DNA from 4 places in the Mesorhizobium shangrilense genome. Region 1 is predicted to be linked to each of the others. Evidence: riboswitches for the same ligand, from Rfam matches in the RefSeq annotation. Region 1 holds a riboswitch; each other region holds the start of a gene.
The links. Region 1 has a riboswitch for cobalamin ahead of ABVQ20_RS10860 (DUF1636 family protein). Riboswitches for the same ligand answer to the same signal wherever they lie in the genome.

Region 1 (4,205 bases):
TCACGGAAACCGCGCCGGCGGCGGCTCCCGACGAGAGGCCGAACAGGAATGGATCGGCGAGGTCGTTGCGCGTCACGGTCTGCAACAATGCACCGACGACGCCCAGTCCCGCGCCAACGCAAATGGCCATGATCGTGCGCGGCAGCCGCAGATCGACAACGATCTTTCCGACGGGGCCTGACACCGCGTGCCCGTCCAGCCCGACCGCATGTCCGAGCGCTGCAATCACGTCCGACAACGGTATCAGCGTCGAGCCATAGGCGATCGACAACAAGGCGAGAGCAGCGATCACCGCCGCTCCCGCCGCCATGGCCAATCCGAATGCCTTGTGGGGCAAGCTCAGAAGGCTTCCGGGTGCATCGCCTTGGCGATCTTCTCGATCGCCACGATGTTGGCTGGCCCAGGCGTCAGCTCGGCGTAGCGCAGGGCGACGAAACGCTTGTTCTTCACCGCATCCGTCTCTTTCATGGCCGAGTGGACCTCCAGGAAATCGAGCAGTTTCTGGTAGCCGCCGCCGTCCTGATAGTCGAGCAGGATCAGGAATTGCGGATTGCGCGACGCCACTGTTTCCCAGTCCGTCGTGCCCCAGCTGGTCTCCATATCGGCCATGACGTTTTCGCCGCCGGCGGCGGAGATCATGGCGCTGGGGATCGCGAACTTGCCAGCGGTGAAAGGCTTGTCGTCGCCGGAGTCATAAAGAAACACACGCGTGCCCTTGCGGTCACCGACCTTTGCCGTGATGTCGGTAAGCTGCTTCTGCCAGCCCGAAACAAGCTCTTGCGCCTTCGCTTCCTTGCCGAAGATCTTGCCCAGCTTTTCGACGTCACCATAGAGCAGGTCCATCGACGCGGCGGGGCGGTTCTTGTCGAGATGGACGCAGCTCTCCGTCAGCACCAGTGTCTTGATGCCGTACTGAGCGAGTGTTCCGGGCGTCACCTCGCCACCCGGCTTCATGCCGTAGTACCAGCCGGCAAAGAAGAAATCCGGATCGACCGCGACGAGGTTTTCCATCGTCGGGTACTTTGGCGCAAGTTCCGGGATCGAACCCTGCTCGGCCGTGAATTCGGGGCCGACCTTATACCATCCGGTGATGCCGGTGAGGCCGACGATCGAGGGCTGCAACCCGAGAGCGAAGGCCATCTCGGTCATGTTGAGGTCGTGGATGACAGCGCGCTTCGGCGCGGCGTCGAACGTCAGCGGCTTGCCGCAGCTGTCGACGGTCACCGGAAAGGCAAAGGCGGTCGTGGACAGCAATGACAAGGCAAGGGAGAAGACGAGGCGATTCACGGATGTAGCTCCTTTTGGGTGAGAATTCGGATCAGGATGGCGACAAGGCGCGGTTCGGCACTTCGAAGACCGTCAGTTCGCGATCTTCGGTTGGATGCCGCAGGCGAAACACATCGACGCCGAAAATCTCGCGGATCAGTTGCTGGGTCAGCGCCTCGCGCGGCGCCGCGAGCGCAAGCAGCCGGGCCCGATCCATGACCGCGACCGTGGTAGCGAACGGCGATACCAGCGACAGGTCGTGCAGCACCGCAATCACGGTCATGCCCAGCCCGGCGACGAGCTCGAGCAGCTCGCTGCGGGCGCGCGGGTCGAGATGGTTGGTCGGCTCGTCAAGGAACAGGATTCTTGGCTCCTGCGCGATGGCGCGCGCAAGCTGGGCACGCTGCCGTTCGCCGCCGGACAGCGATCCGATGGATCGGCCCAGCAGCGGTAGCAGACCGGTCCTGCAGAGCGCTTCCACGACGATGTCGCGCTCCTCGGCCCTTCGCCGCAGGCCGGCATGCGGAATCCGTCCAAGCTCGACATAGTCGATCACGGCTAACCGTGGATCGGGTTGATCGGTCTGGCCGACGACGGCCATGTGAAGCGCGCGCTCGGCCGCCGAAATCCTGTCCAGCCGGCGCCCGGCGAGCTTCACCTCTCCGGAACTTGGCCGCAGCATGCCGGACAGCATGCGCAGCAATGTGGTCTTGCCGGCGCCATTCGGACCGATGATGGCAAGCCGATCGCCGGCCGCCACCGAAAGGCTTACCGCGTCCACCAGACGCTGACCATTGGCTATCGCTGTCACGTCGCTCGCTTCGAGAAGAGCCACGGTCATATCCCGACGCCCGCCGCACTATTGGAGCCAGGGATGCGGGCCAGTGTCTTGTCGGCCAGCCCGGCCGGACGTTGCCCGGAATTGCACCAGCCGTCGGCAAGCGACGCGTAGAGTTTTGCGAATTCCAACAGTTCGACTGCATCGGTTTGCCGGTCGATGGGGCCGAAAAGATAGGACGCTTTTCCCGCCGCCTGAAAGGCGACCGTCAGCGGTCGGGCGCAGCCTGCCATGCAGGCGATGCCTTCGACCGCATAGTCCAGGAGAGCCATCTCGCTGTCAGCCGAGAGACGGGAACGCAAGTCCGCGCACAAATCCTCGCCCGTCCTGGTCCCGGTCGCGGGATCGCGGCAAAGCGTGCATACGATAATGCGGTGGATGGCCTGGGAGGCGTCCAACTTTCCGTCACTTTCTCAACTGGCGACGGAAGGAAGTCCTGGCAATCGGTCGACAAGACCGACGGCCACGTCTCCTCCCGGTACACCCCGTCCGGTCAACTCATGCTGATGGCAGGTCTCCTGGCTCGCGGGTCGTTGCGCCATCCTGCCTTCCCAGCCTTGCCGGCCAGTGGCATTTCGGATTTTGCTCGCCGCTTACAGTTGCGGGGGCAGCCACGGCCTCGATCCAGACGGATCTCACCGCGTTCCCTTTTCACCCCTCGCCTTTCGGCGCGGGGACCATCACCGCCCCACCGTAGTTTTCCCCCGAGCCCATCGCAATGATTTTTTGATGAACCGCACCTTCCGGATCGCTGGTTCTTCAAATTAATGTTATGTAATATTATTACTAAGACAATATTGCCTGCACGTCAACCCTTTGGTCCGTCGGGCGCTCGCTGAATTCGACCCGCGGCATCAACGCTCGTGCCACTCCGAGCTGTTGGGTCACGTGCCGAGATGGTTTCGATTTTGCGCGATGCGCAATTTCGATCAAACTGGCCGTGAGGCCGGGTGTCACAATGGCCGCGTCAATTGCGAGGAGATGCATGAACCCGACCGAAAAAGCATTGTGGTTCGTCGAAAGCCATCTGCCGGAAGCGGTCACGCTCGACGACATCGCTGAGAGGAGCGGTGTATCGCGCTTTCATGTAACGCGCGCTTTCGGGGCCGCCACGGGCCGCTCGGTAATGGGCTACATGCGCGCGCGCCGGCTGACAGAGGCGGCGCGCAAACTTGCCGCCGGAGCGCCGGACATCCTCTCGGTCGCGCTCGACGCCGGCTACAACTCGCATGAGGCGTTCACCCGCGCCTTCCGCGACCAGTTCGGCACCACGCCGGAACTGGTTCGCGCGCAGGGCAACCTCAAGAACCTCCATCTCGTGGAGCCAATCCTGATGGACCAGTCGTTCCTTGTCACTCTCGAACCGCCGCGCTTCGAAACCAGCCGCGCCTTTCTGATCGCCGGTCTAGGCGAGCGCTACAGCTGCGAGACCAGCGCCGCCATTCCGATGCAATGGCAACGCTTCGGCCCCTACATCGGCAACATTCCCGGCGAAACCGGCGACATCGCCTACGGCGTCTGCGTCAACGGCGATGACGCCGGCAATTTCGACTACATCGCCGGCGTCGAAGTGTCCGACTTTTCCGACCTGCCCAAGGAGCTTTGCCGAGTCCGGGTGCCGGCTCAGAAATATGCCGTCTTCGCCCATCGCGAGCACATCTCGACCATTCGCCGAACGGTCAATACGATCTGGAACAAATGGCTGCCGGTGTCCGGCCATGAGATCGCCGACGCGCCCGAATTCGAGCGCTATGGCAGGGAATTCAATCCTCGTAGCGGCGATGGCGGACTGGAGATATGGATACCGGTCAGGGGGTAGAGCCCCGCAGATCGTGTTCGGCCACAATTGCCGAAACACGATCACATTGCCGCCATTCATTCCACGGTGATGGCGACCTCATAGAGTCCGGGATGAGCCTGCCCTAATGCCTTGTTGCGCTCCAGAAAACCATTTTCCTGCAGATGCTTGAACACGCGGCGCATAGCCGCCTCGTCCCGCGCCTGGGCATAGTTGACGACACGACTGCCATCGAGGCCGCGGTGCAGGCTGGCCGACATCCAGCCGGGCACGGCGCGGCAGCTTGCGGCCGCTTCCCGCAAG
Region 2 (4,205 bases), 2.2 Mb from region 1:
AAGGCGGCCTGAGACAGGCCAGCGCCAAAACCAGCGACGCAAAAAAGAGCGGCGGGCCAGGCCCGCCGCTCTTTTTTGTATATCAATTTCAGCTGTTAGTTGTTGCCGAAGAGGTTACGGTCGGCACCCTGAGGCGCGGACTTCGGCGCATCATTCGACGAATTGAGCAGCTTGTAGACCGGCGAGCCACTGTTGGCGATCGACGCCGTCGGGGCCTTGTCGACATTGGTCACAGCCGGCTGGTTGACGCCGTTCGAACCATAGTTGTCGCTACCGGCGAAGGCGCTGCCGGAAATCGCCAGAAGGGCGGCGGCAGCAAGAATGATCTTTTTCATTTTTAGTACTCCTGAATTTCAAGTTCGGCCGGAGGGATCGGCGTGCCCATCCCTCTGGCCGGCAATGTTAGTTGTTGCCAAAGAGGTTACGGTCGGCACCCTGATGGGCAGGCGTCTGAGTAGCCGGTGCCGGCTTCTTGATCGAAGCCGTGTACGAGCTGTCGACAGCGGTAGCGTGCTGGTTGGCGCCGTTCGAACCGTAGTTGTCGCTACCGGCGAAAGCGCTGCCGGAAATCGCGAGAAGCGCGGCGGCGGTGAGGATGATCTTCTTCATTTCAAGTACTCCTGAATTTCTGAATTCCGCGAGGGCGGCGGGCGGTGCCCGCCGTCTGCGAGGGATCGGCTGTTAGTTGTTGCCGAAAAGGTTATGGTCAGCACCCTGAGGGGCAGGCGTCTGGGCAGCCGGAGCCGGCTTCTTGATGGAAGCCGTGTACGAGCTGTCGACAGCAGTGGCAGCCTGATTGGCGCCATTGGAACCGTAGTTGTCGCTGCCAGCGAAGGCGCTGCCGGAAATCGCCAGAAGGGCGGCGGCAGTGATGATGATCTTTTTCATTTTTGGTACTCCAGTATTTTTCCGTCCGTCTAGCGGCGTGTCTTGGAAGGAATTCGCGTCGTTCGGACAGCCCCGATGTGGGTGAGCCACCCGGCCATTTCCAATCACGAAGTTGTTCCGCGTGGACCATGAATCCACATCTTGAAATTGTGCCAGACGTCTCTACACCTCTAATTTTATCGTTTATGATCAAACGGTTACTTGAATTCCACGGTCTCCCATCAGACCCTGTTCGTGAGCCGGCGTTCACACCCTGCTGCACGCACCGTCAACAGAAACGAACCGTTCGGTTCGATTTTAGAAAGTGCTAATAGTCACTTTTTGATACTGTTAACGGTTTTTAACCACGTTGGGGGTCGAGTCCGGTGCGCCGAATCCGCCGCTTATGGCCCGCAACGGGTGACCTTCCCGACCGCGATCCGCCCTGCGATCCAGGGCCAGCACGTTTTGGATACGTGTCGCGCTACATGGATGCGATGTCGCTTTCATGCCGATGTCGCAAACGCCATCGTGATTAGATCATGGCATCTCAGGTGCCGCTTCGAGACAAACGAAGCGGAGAATTGGGAAGCCGGTCGAAATCCGGCGCTGCCCCCGCAACGGTGGTGGAGTTCAAGTCGCAACGGGAGACCACTGGGCCAAGGCCTGGGAAGGTGTTGCGACCGTCCAAATGGACACTCCAGAGCCCGGAAACCAGCCCGAGATTTTTGAACTCGACTGATCGCGGTGGGCGGTCAAGAGGTGGATCGTGCATGTCCGGCGCATTGCCGGCCTGCGTCCAATCCTTCCTCTCTTCCCCTCCTGTTCAGTTTTTGGAGCGTCGTGCGCTGTTGGCCGCGCAAATACGCTTCGGGATTTGGATTGCGCATCGTCCGATTTCGGGCCGATGCGAAAGCATGAGGACAGGACATGGACGCGCGCAACGACATGCTTAAGCGGCTGCACAGCCGAAGGGACGGCTTCTCGCTCGAGCAGCCCTTCTATACCGATCCGGAATACTTCCAGCTCGACATGGAGCTGATCTGGTATCGCGACTGGCTGTTCATCGGCCATGATTGCGAACTGCCGAAGCCCGGCAGCTTCATCACCGTCCAGATCGGCGACTATCCGGTTGTCCTGGTGCGCGACCAGAAGGGCAACATCAACGCCTTCCACAATTCCTGCCGCCATCGCGGCAGCCGCGTCTGCAACACCGACAAGGGCACGGCGGCAAAACTGGTCTGTCCCTATCACCAATGGACCTATGAGCTGGATGGCCGGCTTCTGTTCGCAAGACAGATGGCTGACAGCTTCGACAAGAGCCAGTTCGGCCTGAAGCCGGTCGCCTGCGAAAGCGTCGGCGGTTACATCTTCATCTGCCTGGCCAAGGAACCCGCCGATTTCGCGCCCATGCGCGCCATGATCGAACCCTATCTTCTGCCGCACCGGCTGCGCGAGGCAAAGGTCGCCTTCGAGAGCACGATCATCGAGAAGGGCAACTGGAAGCTCGTCTGGGAGAACAACCGCGAGTGCTATCATTGCGCCGGCAACCATCCGGAACTGTGCAAGACGTTCCCGGAGGCGCCGACCGTGACCGGCGTGCAGGGCGCCGACAGCGATCCGGAAATGCTGGCGCATTGGGCGAAGTGCGAGGCGGCGGGCTTGCCCAGCAGGTTCCGCATCGATCCGGCCGGGCAGTACCGCGCCACCCGCGCGCCGCTGCTGCGCGATGCCGTCAGCTACACGATGACGGGAAAGCGCGCCGTGGAGAAGAACCTTTCCGACAGTGTTTCCACCGACCGGATCGGTTCGCTGCTGCTCTACCACTACCCGACGACGTGGAACCATATCCTCGGCGACCACGCGGTGACCTTCCGCGTGTTGCCGATCAGCGCCACGGAAACGGCGGTGACGACGAAGTGGCTGGTGCACAAGGATGCGGTCGAGGGCGTCGACTACAAGCTCGACGAACTCACCCATGTCTGGACCGAGACCAACGACCAGGACCGCCGTATCGTCGAGGAGAATGCTTTCGGCATCCTGTCGCCGGCCTATGAACCCGGCCCTTATTCAGAGCTGCATGAAGGCGGCGTGATCCAGTTCGTCGAGTGGTATGCGAACTTCATCGGGCCGCGCCTTGCCGAAGGCGGCCGGCCGGCGCTGCGCAGTGTCGCCTAGCTCATGTCGCCCAAAAGTGCTCCGCGGTTTTGGGATCACGACATGAGCAGTGCAAGAAGGACTTGAGGGATGAACGCGATGACTGACCTTGGCCTCTATCGTCATCTCGACCAGATGACGCCCTGGAACGACAGGCTTCAGGTGCTGGAAGTGATCGGCGTCAGCGACGAGGCGCCGGACGTTAAGACCTTCACCTTCCGCTCCGACAACCAGACCTGGTTCCGCTACAAGCCAGGACAGTTCGTGACACTGGAATTGCCGACAGCCGACGGCCCGCTGATGCGCACCTATACGCTGTCGTCCTCGCCGTCGCGGCCATTCTCGATCGCGGTGACGGTGAAGGCGCAGGCGGGCAGCATCGGCACGCGCTGGATGTTCGACCATCTGAAGCCCGGCACGCACGTCAAGGCCTATGGCCCGACAGGCGACTTTTCGCTGCATAGCCACCCGGCCGCGAAGTATCTGTTCATTTCGGCCGGCTCCGGCGTGACGCCGATGATGTCGATGCTGCGCTGGCTGAACGACTGCGCGCCATGGACCGACGTCGGCTTCGTCAACTGCGCGCGGCGCCCGGAGGAGATCATCTTCCGCAAGGAGCTGGAGCTGCTTGGCGGCCATATGCCGGGCCTGTCGCTCGGCTTCATGATCGAGGAACGGTCGAGCCGCGAAGGCTGGTACGGGCATATGGGCAGGATCGACGCGATACGTCTGCCGCTGCTGGCGCCCGACTTTCGCGAGCGCGAGATCTTCTGCTGCGGTCCAGATCCTTTCATGCGCGCCGTGCGCGGCATGCTGGAAGCCACGGGTTTCGACATGGACCACTACCATCAGGAGAGCTTCGCCGCTTCTGTCGTGGAGGAAATACCGGCTCCCTTCGCTTCGCCCACGGAAGGCATCGAAGCCGCCGTGGAAGTCATGGTGCCGATCCGCTTCTCGCTTTCGGATGTCGATGCCGAATGTGTCGCCGGCCAGACAGTGTTGCAGACGGCACGCGCTTCAGGGGTCCGGATTCCCGCCGCTTGCGAATTCGGCCTGTGCGGAACCTGCAAGGTGAAGAAGGTCGCAGGCGACGTCGAGATGAGCCACAATGGCGGCATTCTCGACCACGAGGTCGATGACGGCTTCATTCTCGCCTGCTGCTCCAGGCCGCTGTCGGCGCT
Region 3 (4,205 bases), 1.3 Mb from region 1:
CTGAGCGCTTCAAATAGAGCGTCGATCGGTGCGACATCAGCGGCCAGCAGCATTGATCGGTAGAACAGGATAGGCACGACCTTTCCCTCCCCCTCGAGGGAAGGGTGGCCGGCAGGGTCGGGTGGGGTCGATGCGACCGGGCTCGGCTTATCTTGAAGTCGGCGCACTGCCGCAGCGACCCCACCCCCGGCCTGCGGCTGGACCCTCCCCTCGAGGGGGAGGGGAACCACACCGCGATCCGGTTCGTAGTAGCCGGCTTTGGGGACTGTGACTGGCTCGACAACTTCTGCCTGCAACCCTGCCAACCCAGCCAGTCGCCGCACCAGCGCGCTCATATTCGCCGGGCCACCCTCGCGAAAATAGTCGAGCAGGCCGTCGAGCTCCTCGCGCGGCAGCGTCGAGGCTTCGATCAGGCGCAGATCCTCGTCGCGGCATTCGCCGGGCAGCAGCGCCAGTTTTATGCCGCGTGCGCGGGCGGTCGAGGCAAGCTGGTCGCAGCCGTAGCGCCACCAGTCGTAGCCGCCGAGGATGCGCACCAGGATGATCTTGGCATGGCGGGCGACGCTGTCGACCCAGAGGTCGACGGACATGGGATGGCGCAGGTCACGCAGCGCCGCCAGCCGCATCGAGGGCAGGCGGCCGGCATCGGCTTTCCAGGCCGCCGCCAGTCCGGCGAGATCGCTGTCGGTGAAGGACAGGGCCACGATATCCGCCGGCGTCTGCCGCAGATCGACGGGCTCGGCGAGATCGTCGAGCGAGGCGGATGTCGTGGTGAGGATGTGCATCGCGGCCCGTGTCTGAAAATCAGCCGGCGAGTATACGCTCGATCGCCGGACGGTTCAGCCCCTTGAGGCCAATGACGACGAGACGCGAACGACGGTCGTCCTCGGGGGTCCAGGCGCGGTCGTAGTAATGGTTGACGCGCGGGCCGACGGCCTGCAGCAAAAGCCGCATCGGCTTGCCGCCGACCTCCACGAAGCCCTTCACGCGCAGCACGTTCTCTTCTTCGGCTACGGTGGCGACGCGCTTTGCCAGTTCGTCGGGATTGGCGATCGAGGCAATGTCGACAATGAACGTGTCGAAGTCGTCATGCTCGTGGTCGAATGCGCCGTCATGATGGGATTTGCGGTTCTCGATGTCGTCCTCGACGGCGAGACCAAGCCCAAGCAGCACGGAGGGATCGACCTTGCCGTGAGACGTCGGCACGATCTTCACGGCACGGGCGGAGTGTTCGTTGATGATGGCGTTGGCGCGGGCCGAACCGGCGGCGTCCATCAGGTCGCTCTTCGACAGGATGATCAGGTCGGCGCAAGCGATCTGGTCCTCGAACACTTCCTCGACCGGATCGTCGTGGTCGAGCGTCTCGTCCTCAACGCGCTGCGCCTGCAGGGCTTCCATATCGTTGGCAACACGGCCTTCGGCCAGCGCCGGGCCGTCCACCACGGCGATAACGCCATCGACCGTTACCCGGCTCTTCACTGTCGGCCACTGAAAGGCCTGAACCAGCGGCTTGGGCAGAGCGAGGCCCGACGTCTCTATAAGTATGTGGTCGACCTTTGGCGTCAGCGACAGGATCTGGTCGAGCGCCGGCACGAAGTCGTCGGCGACGGTGCAGCAGATGCAGCCATTGGCCAGTTCGACGATGTTTTCCTCCGGGCAGGTGTCGATGCCGCAGCCCTTGAGGATTTCGCCGTCGATGCCGATGTCGCCGAATTCGTTGACGATGATCGCAATACGCTTGCCGCCGGCGTTTTCCAGGAGATGGCGGACCAGCGTCGTCTTGCCGGCGCCGAGGAAGCCGGTGATGACGGTGCAGGGAACACGAGAGACGGAAGCGGTCATGGTCAGTCCTTCAACATGTCGAGGGGAGGGATGCGGGCAACAAGGCCGCGCTTGAGGCTATCGGGACGGCCACGCCACGGAATGAGGCCATCGGTCGAGGTGGCGAAGAGTTTTGCGCCGGTGACCAGATCGGCGCCGCTGGTCGCGGTCAGGTCGCCGAAGACGTAGCTCCAGCAGCCATCGCGCAGGATGGCCGCGCTGAGCCGGCGCTTGCAGTTACCGAGACATTCGACGCTGCGGATGCGGATATCTTCGCCGGATGCGGCGCGGCGCGTATCTTCGGCCAGCAGTTCGCCGGCGCGGGGATGGGCGTCGGAGCCGGTTTCGTCGCGGCATGATGCGCAGACGATGACGGTGACCTTTTCGAGGGCATTGTCATGGCCGGATGAAAAATCCGCTCTTCCAGCCGAAAGACTGCTGTCGTGATCCAAATCTTGCTCCTTGCCCGGAAACCCGCCGGGCGATCGGATTCTTCTTGTCGCAGACGGCAGGTCTCCTGGCTCGCGGGTCATCGCCTTGGGTAGCCGCCTTCCCGGGAACATCCCAGTGGTTTTCGGCTTCGGCTCGTCGCTTACAGTTGCGGGGACAGCCGCGGATTTGGGATTTTCGATCCCGCACCGCATTCCCTCTTGGCTCCTCCCTTTGAAGAGAAGAGACCGTCTGGAGCGGATTTAGGCTTTTGCGGGCAGCGGTGTCAACGCGAGCTTACGACACGGCGATGTCGGCCAGCGCCGGACCCAGATCACCAGCCGGCGTCACTTCAATGCGTTCAAGCCCGAGCCAGCCTTGCATCTGCTTCAATTCCTCGAAGAGCTGGGCGGCGGTTTCAGGCGGCGCGCCGGGTTCGGCATAGGCGGCATGGACGCGCAGCACGCTCGCCGGGCGGTCGGCCTTGAGGTCGACGCGCGCGACGATCCTGTCACCGAGCAGGAACGGCAGGACGTAATAGCCGTATTGCCGCTTGTCAGCCGGCGTATAGATCTCGATGCGGTAGCGGAAATCGAACAGGCGCTCCGAGCGCGATCGTTCGAAGACGACCGGATCGAAAGGCGCCAGCAGGGCGCGGGCCTCGATTTTTCGTGGCAGGCGCGCGTCCTTGTGAAGGTAAGCCGGCTTGTCCCAGCCCTCGACGCGCACCGGCATCAACTCGCCGAGATCGATCAGTTCCTCGAGCCGCCCCTTCATGTCGGCGGGGGAGAGGCGGAAATAGTCGCGCAGGTCGCCGGCCGTCGCCACGCCGTGGGCGCGGGCGGAGATTCGCAGCAATTCGCGGTGCGCGTCCTCGGCGGCGGGCACCGGCAGATCTAGGATCGCCTGCGGCAGTACGCGCTCTGGCAGATCGTAGAATCGCTCGAAACCGCGACGGTGCGCCGTGGTGATGCGCCCGGCCCAGAACAGCCATTCGAAGGCGTGCTTGGCATGGCTCCAGCCCCACCAGCCGCCCGAGCCTTTCTGACCTTCCAGCGCGGAAGCCGCGATCGGGCCCCGATCAACGACGTGCCGGTAGATCTCTTCGACATAGGCGGCATGTTCACGCCCCCATTTGGCCAGCCCGGTATACATTTCATCGCCACGCTCGGCCCGTTCCATCCGCCAGCGCATCAGCGGGTAGGTTTCGACCGGCAGGAAGGAGGCTTCGTGGGCCCAGTATTCGAACACCGTGCGCTTGCGCGTCACCGCGGCGTTGTCGAGCAAAGCGAGCGGGTAGGGGCCAAGCCGCGAATAGAGCGGCATATAATGAGCGCGCACCACCGCGCTGACGGAATCGATCTGCAGCAGGCCGGTACGGGCGAGCACGCGACCGAGATGGCGTCGATCGGGCGTGCCGGCCGGTCTGGCGTCCATGAAACCCTGGGCGGCAAGAGCGATGCGCCGGGCCATGGGAAGCGAGATTTTTTCCTTCATGCGGGTGCGACTCTGATGGGGGTTCGGGATGGAGTAAGATCGTGATTCCGCGGAATGCTAGCAGGGTTTTGGCGGGATATATGTCAGGAGAGAAAAGTGGAGTAAAAAGTGAAGGAAATCAAACAGGAGCGTATCGGACCAGTTTCCCCGTATATGCCGTCCAGGTCGGTGTTTTGAACAAGGTTTGACTTGCTTCGCCGAAAGCGCTGCGCTAACCCTCGCCGCGTTGCAGCATAGAGCCCCTAAAACGGTTCAGCGGTTAAACTGTCACGCTTCCGCAAGTGGGTCTGGTGCTGTAATCAAAGTGGATTGGCGCCAACGGAAAGCCGAGCATGAACGCACTTCTAGGTTCATACCTGCCCATCGTCCTGTTCATCGGCGTGGCACTTGTGGTCGGCCTTGCGCTGCTGGCGGCGCCCTTCCTGGTGGCCTACCGCAACCCCGATCCCGAAAAGCTT
Region 4 (4,205 bases), 2.0 Mb from region 1:
TCAGGATGATGTCGGCGCCGCCATCGATCAACCCGCGCAATTGCTCGCCATAGGCGAGGCGCAGATCGTCAAAACTTACAGCGCGATAGCCGGGATTGTTGACATCCGGCGACATCGACGCGGTGCGGTTGGTTGGCCCCAGCGCGCCGGCGACGAACCGGCGCTTGCCGTCTTCCTGCTCAGCCCTTTTCGCGGCGCGCCGCACCAGTCGCGCGCCATCGCGGTTCAGCGCATAGACGGCGTCCTCCATGCCGTAATCGGCCTGGGCGATCGAAGTCGAGGAGAAGGTGTTGGTCTCGAGGATATCCGCGCCGGCAATGGCGTACTGATAGTGGATCTCCTCGATCGCCCCAGGCTGCGTCAGGATCAAGAGGTCGTTGTTGCCCTGCTGGTGGCAGGCGCAGCCGGCAAAGACCTCGCCGCGGAAATGATCCTCGTTAAAGCCGAGCCCCTGGATCTGCGTGCCCATGGCGCCGTCGAGGATGAGGATGCGTTCCCGTGCCGCCGCGGTCAGCGCCGCAAGCACCTCCGAACCGTCGGGCTTGGCCGCGACAGGGCCCAGGAGATCGTCCAGCGATGGCGAATTCTGCGACATTTTTTATCCTTGGGGCGACAGCTTAACCCAAGTCACATAAAGACATCTTTATGTCAACATACGCCTTCAAGCGTTGTTTGTCACGCCGCTTTCCAAGGCGTTGGTTGTCGTCCGCTCAATCGGCCTTCTCCGGCCTGGTGACCCGCAGCATCCAGCGGCGTCCGTCGCTGGAGAATTCGGTGACGCCCAGCGGCTCGATATCGATCCTGCGGCAGGCGGAAAGCGGCGCGCCGAGGACATGGACTATTGCCGCGCGGATGACGCTGGCATGCGTCACCGCGATCGTATGGCCATGCTCCGCCATCAGCCCGTCCATGAAGGCCGAAACCCGGCGCGACACATCGGCCAGCGATTCGCCGTCATGCGGGGCAGCATCGGGGTCGCCAAGCCAGGCCGCGATGCCCTCAGGGTCGTCCCCGTGAACCTCTTCAAGACTCTTGCCTGCCCAACGTCCATGGTCCTGATCCATCAGAAGAGGCTCGACGGAAGCCTGCAGCGCCATCGCCTCGGCGGTCTGCCGGGCTCGCAGCATCGGGCTCGTCAGCACCCGGTTAGCACGGCGCAATCCCGCCCCAACCGCCGCCGCCAGCCCATGCGCGCGCGGCTCCAGCGCCTCGTCGAGCGCGAACGCCCCCTTGCGCGTCGCCAGCGTTGCCCCGCTGCGGATCATGGTGAGGCGTACGAGCATGAGACTGCCTATTTCATTCACCGAGCGCAGGATTCCGCAGGTACGCCCGGACCTCTAGTTTCGTTGACATACTATATTCCCGGCGCCCCACCGTCGCACTTCGGGCAACGGCGATGATGGAAGTCCGAGCCATTGGCACCATAGACGTGTCCGCAGGCTTCCCGTTCACACTGGACGGCCCAGATATACTGAAGATGGTCCGTGCCCTTGAATTCAGTTTTGCGCAGCAAGCGCTGGTTATTCCGGTTCAGGTCGCCTTCGTCTGCCACGCCAATGCTCCGTGCTTTGCGTCAAGCATATAAGAATCGTGCCGGATCCGAGTAGCGCGCGTCTAATTTCAAACTGGCATACCGCCACCACCCACAATTCGTTGACGGCTATCGATCCGGTGGATATGGTCTTCAACGATACGGGTTTGGAAGCCGGTGTAAATCCGGCACGGTCGCGCCACTGTGATCGGCAATGTTGTTGCTGAAAGTCAGGCCTTCTCCCGTAGCTGAAGTTTGAGGAACGGGACGCAGCATCCCAGGAGAGGTCCATATGTCCAACGCTACTTTCGCACCCGCCTACGGTCCGGTTGCTATCCCTGTAAAAGAACTTTTGCCGTGGGCGATCTTCGGCGGTCTTCTCCTGATGCTGGCGATCTATTTCATCGGCGCGGAGCAAGGCGCGACCTCGCTGATCTCCGGCATGGGTGTGCACGAGTTCGTGCATGACGGCCGCCACCTGCTTGGCTTCCCCTGTCACTGATGCATTCCGCCCGGAAGCGCGCCGCGCTTCGGGCAATTGACATAGTGCTTTAGGCCGCGCGTCCTTCAGGGACGCGTTACGGTCTTGCAATGCAATGAACATGCAACAAACGCATGATCCCTGCCCAACCGGCAGCGCATCATGCCGTGGGGACAACGGTCATGGTTGGAAATCTTCTTCTTCGCGGGATGCTGGTCGGCATCTTCGCCGGCATTCTCGCATTCGGCTTCGCCAGGATCTACGGCGAGCCGCAGGTCGACCGCGCCATCGCCTTCGAGGAGGCCAACGCCCAGGCCGCAGGCGAAGCGCCTGAACCCGAAATCGTCAGCCGCTCGACACAGGCCGGCCTTGGCCTGTTGACCGGCGTGCTGGTCTATGGCGCGGCGGTCGGCGGGCTGTTCTCGCTGGTGTTTGCCTATACCTATGGCCGCGTCAGCAATTTCGGTCCGCGCGGCACCGCCGCCCTCCTGGCGCTGGCCGGCTTCGTCGCCATCGTCCTGGTGCCCTACATCAAATATCCGGCCAATCCGCCCTCGGTCGGCAACGGCGATACGATCGGCGCGCGCACGGAACTGTACTTCGTCATGCTGATGGTTTCCATCGCGGCGCTGATCGCCGCCGTGGCGCTGGCGCGGCGGCTGTGGGCGCAGTATGGCGCCTGGAACGCGACGATCATCGCCGGTGCGGCGTTCATCATCTTCATCGCCCTCGTCCAGTACGCGCTGCCGCCCATCAACGAAGTGCCTGAAAAGTTCTCGGCTGACCTGCTCTGGCGCTTCCGCGTCGCCTCGCTCGGCATCCACGTCGTGCTGTGGACGACCCTCGGCCTCGTCTTCGGCGCCCTGGTCGAACGCAGCTATGGCGGCCAGCTTAGCCGTCCGGTCTCCAAACGGCCGGCCATGCGCTAATGCATGTCGCCCAAAAGTGGCTCCGGTTTTGGGAGAACGACATGCACAAAAACAAAAAACTAAAGCGCGTCGCGCTTTAGCAATGCTTCGGCGCATTAACCGTTCAATGCGCCTTGCGGCGGCGTCCCTCGTGGGCGCCGTTCTGCTTTTCGCTTTTGCCGCTCCCGCCGCCGCCCATGGCGGCAGCGTCGGCGGACCGACCAGCGGCATTGCGATACCCAGCCTCACCCACGGCCAGATGGCTGTCATCCATGACTATCGCGGCAGGATCCTCGACCTTGCCGCGCGCCAGCAACGGACCGACCTGACGTTCCGGCGGCTGATGAACTACGGCAACATCCAGTACAGCTACTGCCTGTGGGGCCTGGTGCCCGGCAGCCTGCGCGACGAGGAAAGCCCCTTCAACGAATGCAGCCATGCCTATCTGTCGGCGGCGCAGGCGCTGCTGGTCTACATGCGGGAGATGGGTGACCAGAAGCAGGCCGTCGACGCACTGATCTCCGACATCGACGCCGACATGGTCCGCAACCAGGCATCGTTCGTGATGTGCCGGTTCAGCGGCGAAGCCTTCAACACCGCGAACGTGATCTCGCCCGGCTGGAGCGGCATTTTCTTCCACGTTCCCAGCCTGGTCACTTTCGCCATGCTGGCGCTGCTGCTCACGGCGGGCGTGCTGGCGCTTGCGGGTCCAAAGGCCCGGCGCCGCGATGATGCCAGCGGCGTCAATCCGGTCTAGTAGTTGCAAGCGGAGCCCGACCCGGGCTTGCCTGCAATTCCCCGGCCGGCGTGAGGTTGCTCACGACGGCGCCGGAGATCACGCCGCGCAGTTCGATTGGCCTTGCGTCCACGCCCGTGCGCGCCGCGATATAGTCCATGGCCTTGTCGCAATACCAGTCGGCGAAGGCCAGGACATAGGCTTCGTCGGGCAGGCTGTAGGGCCCGGGTACATACCCCACCGAGTTCACGCCACGCTGATTGACCTCCACCAGGTCCCGGTCCTGGAGATTGGTGACGTTCCACAAGGCGGTGAGATGCTCGACGTCGTAGTCGACGCCCTCGACCGCGTCCTTGTGGACGAGCCATTTGCAGGTCACCACCGTCTCTCCCGCCGCGGTCGGCATGGCGCTGAAATAGACCGTGGTATCGGCGGTCGAATGGCAGAAACTGTGCGGCTCGATGGCCCAGCGCAGCGAGCCGATGTCGCCGGCGCCCTCGACCATCAGCTTCCGGCAGGCAAGCGCGCCGTCGATGGTGAGCCCGACAT

Region 2: another riboswitch for cobalamin. It lies ahead of ABVQ20_RS20845 (aromatic ring-hydroxylating oxygenase subunit alpha); the one in region 1 lies ahead of ABVQ20_RS10860 (DUF1636 family protein).
Region 3: another riboswitch for cobalamin. It lies ahead of ABVQ20_RS04345 (DUF1636 family protein); the one in region 1 lies ahead of ABVQ20_RS10860 (DUF1636 family protein).
Region 4: another riboswitch for cobalamin. It lies ahead of ABVQ20_RS00965 (CbtB domain-containing protein); the one in region 1 lies ahead of ABVQ20_RS10860 (DUF1636 family protein).

The regions. Positions count from the first base shown of each region.
Region 1 covers NZ_JBEWSZ010000001.1:2,146,149-2,150,353, forward strand. The annotation lists gene ABVQ20_RS10845 (FecCD family ABC transporter permease) at 1-310, opposite strand, end outside; gene ABVQ20_RS10850 (ABC transporter substrate-binding protein) at 340-1,287, opposite strand; gene ABVQ20_RS10855 (ABC transporter ATP-binding protein) at 1,319-2,107, opposite strand; gene ABVQ20_RS10860 (DUF1636 family protein) at 2,104-2,502, opposite strand; cobalamin riboswitch at 2,596-2,801, opposite strand; gene ABVQ20_RS10865 (AraC family transcriptional regulator) at 3,090-3,923, shown strand; gene ABVQ20_RS10870 (antibiotic biosynthesis monooxygenase family protein) at 3,980-4,205, opposite strand, start outside.
Region 2 covers NZ_JBEWSZ010000001.1:4,310,692-4,314,896, forward strand. The annotation lists gene ABVQ20_RS20825 (ABC transporter ATP-binding protein) at 1-12, shown strand, start outside; gene ABVQ20_RS20830 (DUF680 domain-containing protein) at 96-335, opposite strand; gene ABVQ20_RS20835 (DUF680 domain-containing protein) at 403-609, opposite strand; gene ABVQ20_RS20840 (DUF680 domain-containing protein) at 682-888, opposite strand; cobalamin riboswitch at 1,403-1,604, shown strand; gene ABVQ20_RS20845 (aromatic ring-hydroxylating oxygenase subunit alpha) at 1,798-3,045, shown strand; gene ABVQ20_RS20850 (FAD-binding oxidoreductase) at 3,124-4,205, shown strand, end outside.
Region 3 covers NZ_JBEWSZ010000001.1:831,731-835,935, forward strand. The annotation lists gene ABVQ20_RS04335 (cobaltochelatase subunit CobN) at 1-785, opposite strand, end outside; gene cobW (cobalamin biosynthesis protein CobW) at 805-1,842, opposite strand; gene ABVQ20_RS04345 (DUF1636 family protein) at 1,845-2,273, opposite strand; cobalamin riboswitch at 2,312-2,518, opposite strand; gene ABVQ20_RS04350 (winged helix-turn-helix domain-containing protein) at 2,548-3,747, opposite strand; gene ABVQ20_RS04355 (NADH-quinone oxidoreductase subunit A) at 4,080-4,205, shown strand, end outside.
Region 4 covers NZ_JBEWSZ010000001.1:164,367-168,571, reverse strand. The annotation lists gene metH (methionine synthase) at 1-595, opposite strand, end outside; gene ABVQ20_RS00970 (histidine phosphatase family protein) at 711-1,283, opposite strand; adenosylcobalamin (AdoCbl) riboswitch at 1,692-1,778, shown strand; gene ABVQ20_RS00965 (CbtB domain-containing protein) at 1,824-2,033, shown strand; gene ABVQ20_RS00960 (CbtA family protein) at 2,195-2,941, shown strand; gene ABVQ20_RS00955 (hypothetical protein) at 3,072-3,677, shown strand; gene ABVQ20_RS00950 (aromatic ring-hydroxylating oxygenase subunit alpha) at 3,664-4,205, opposite strand, start outside.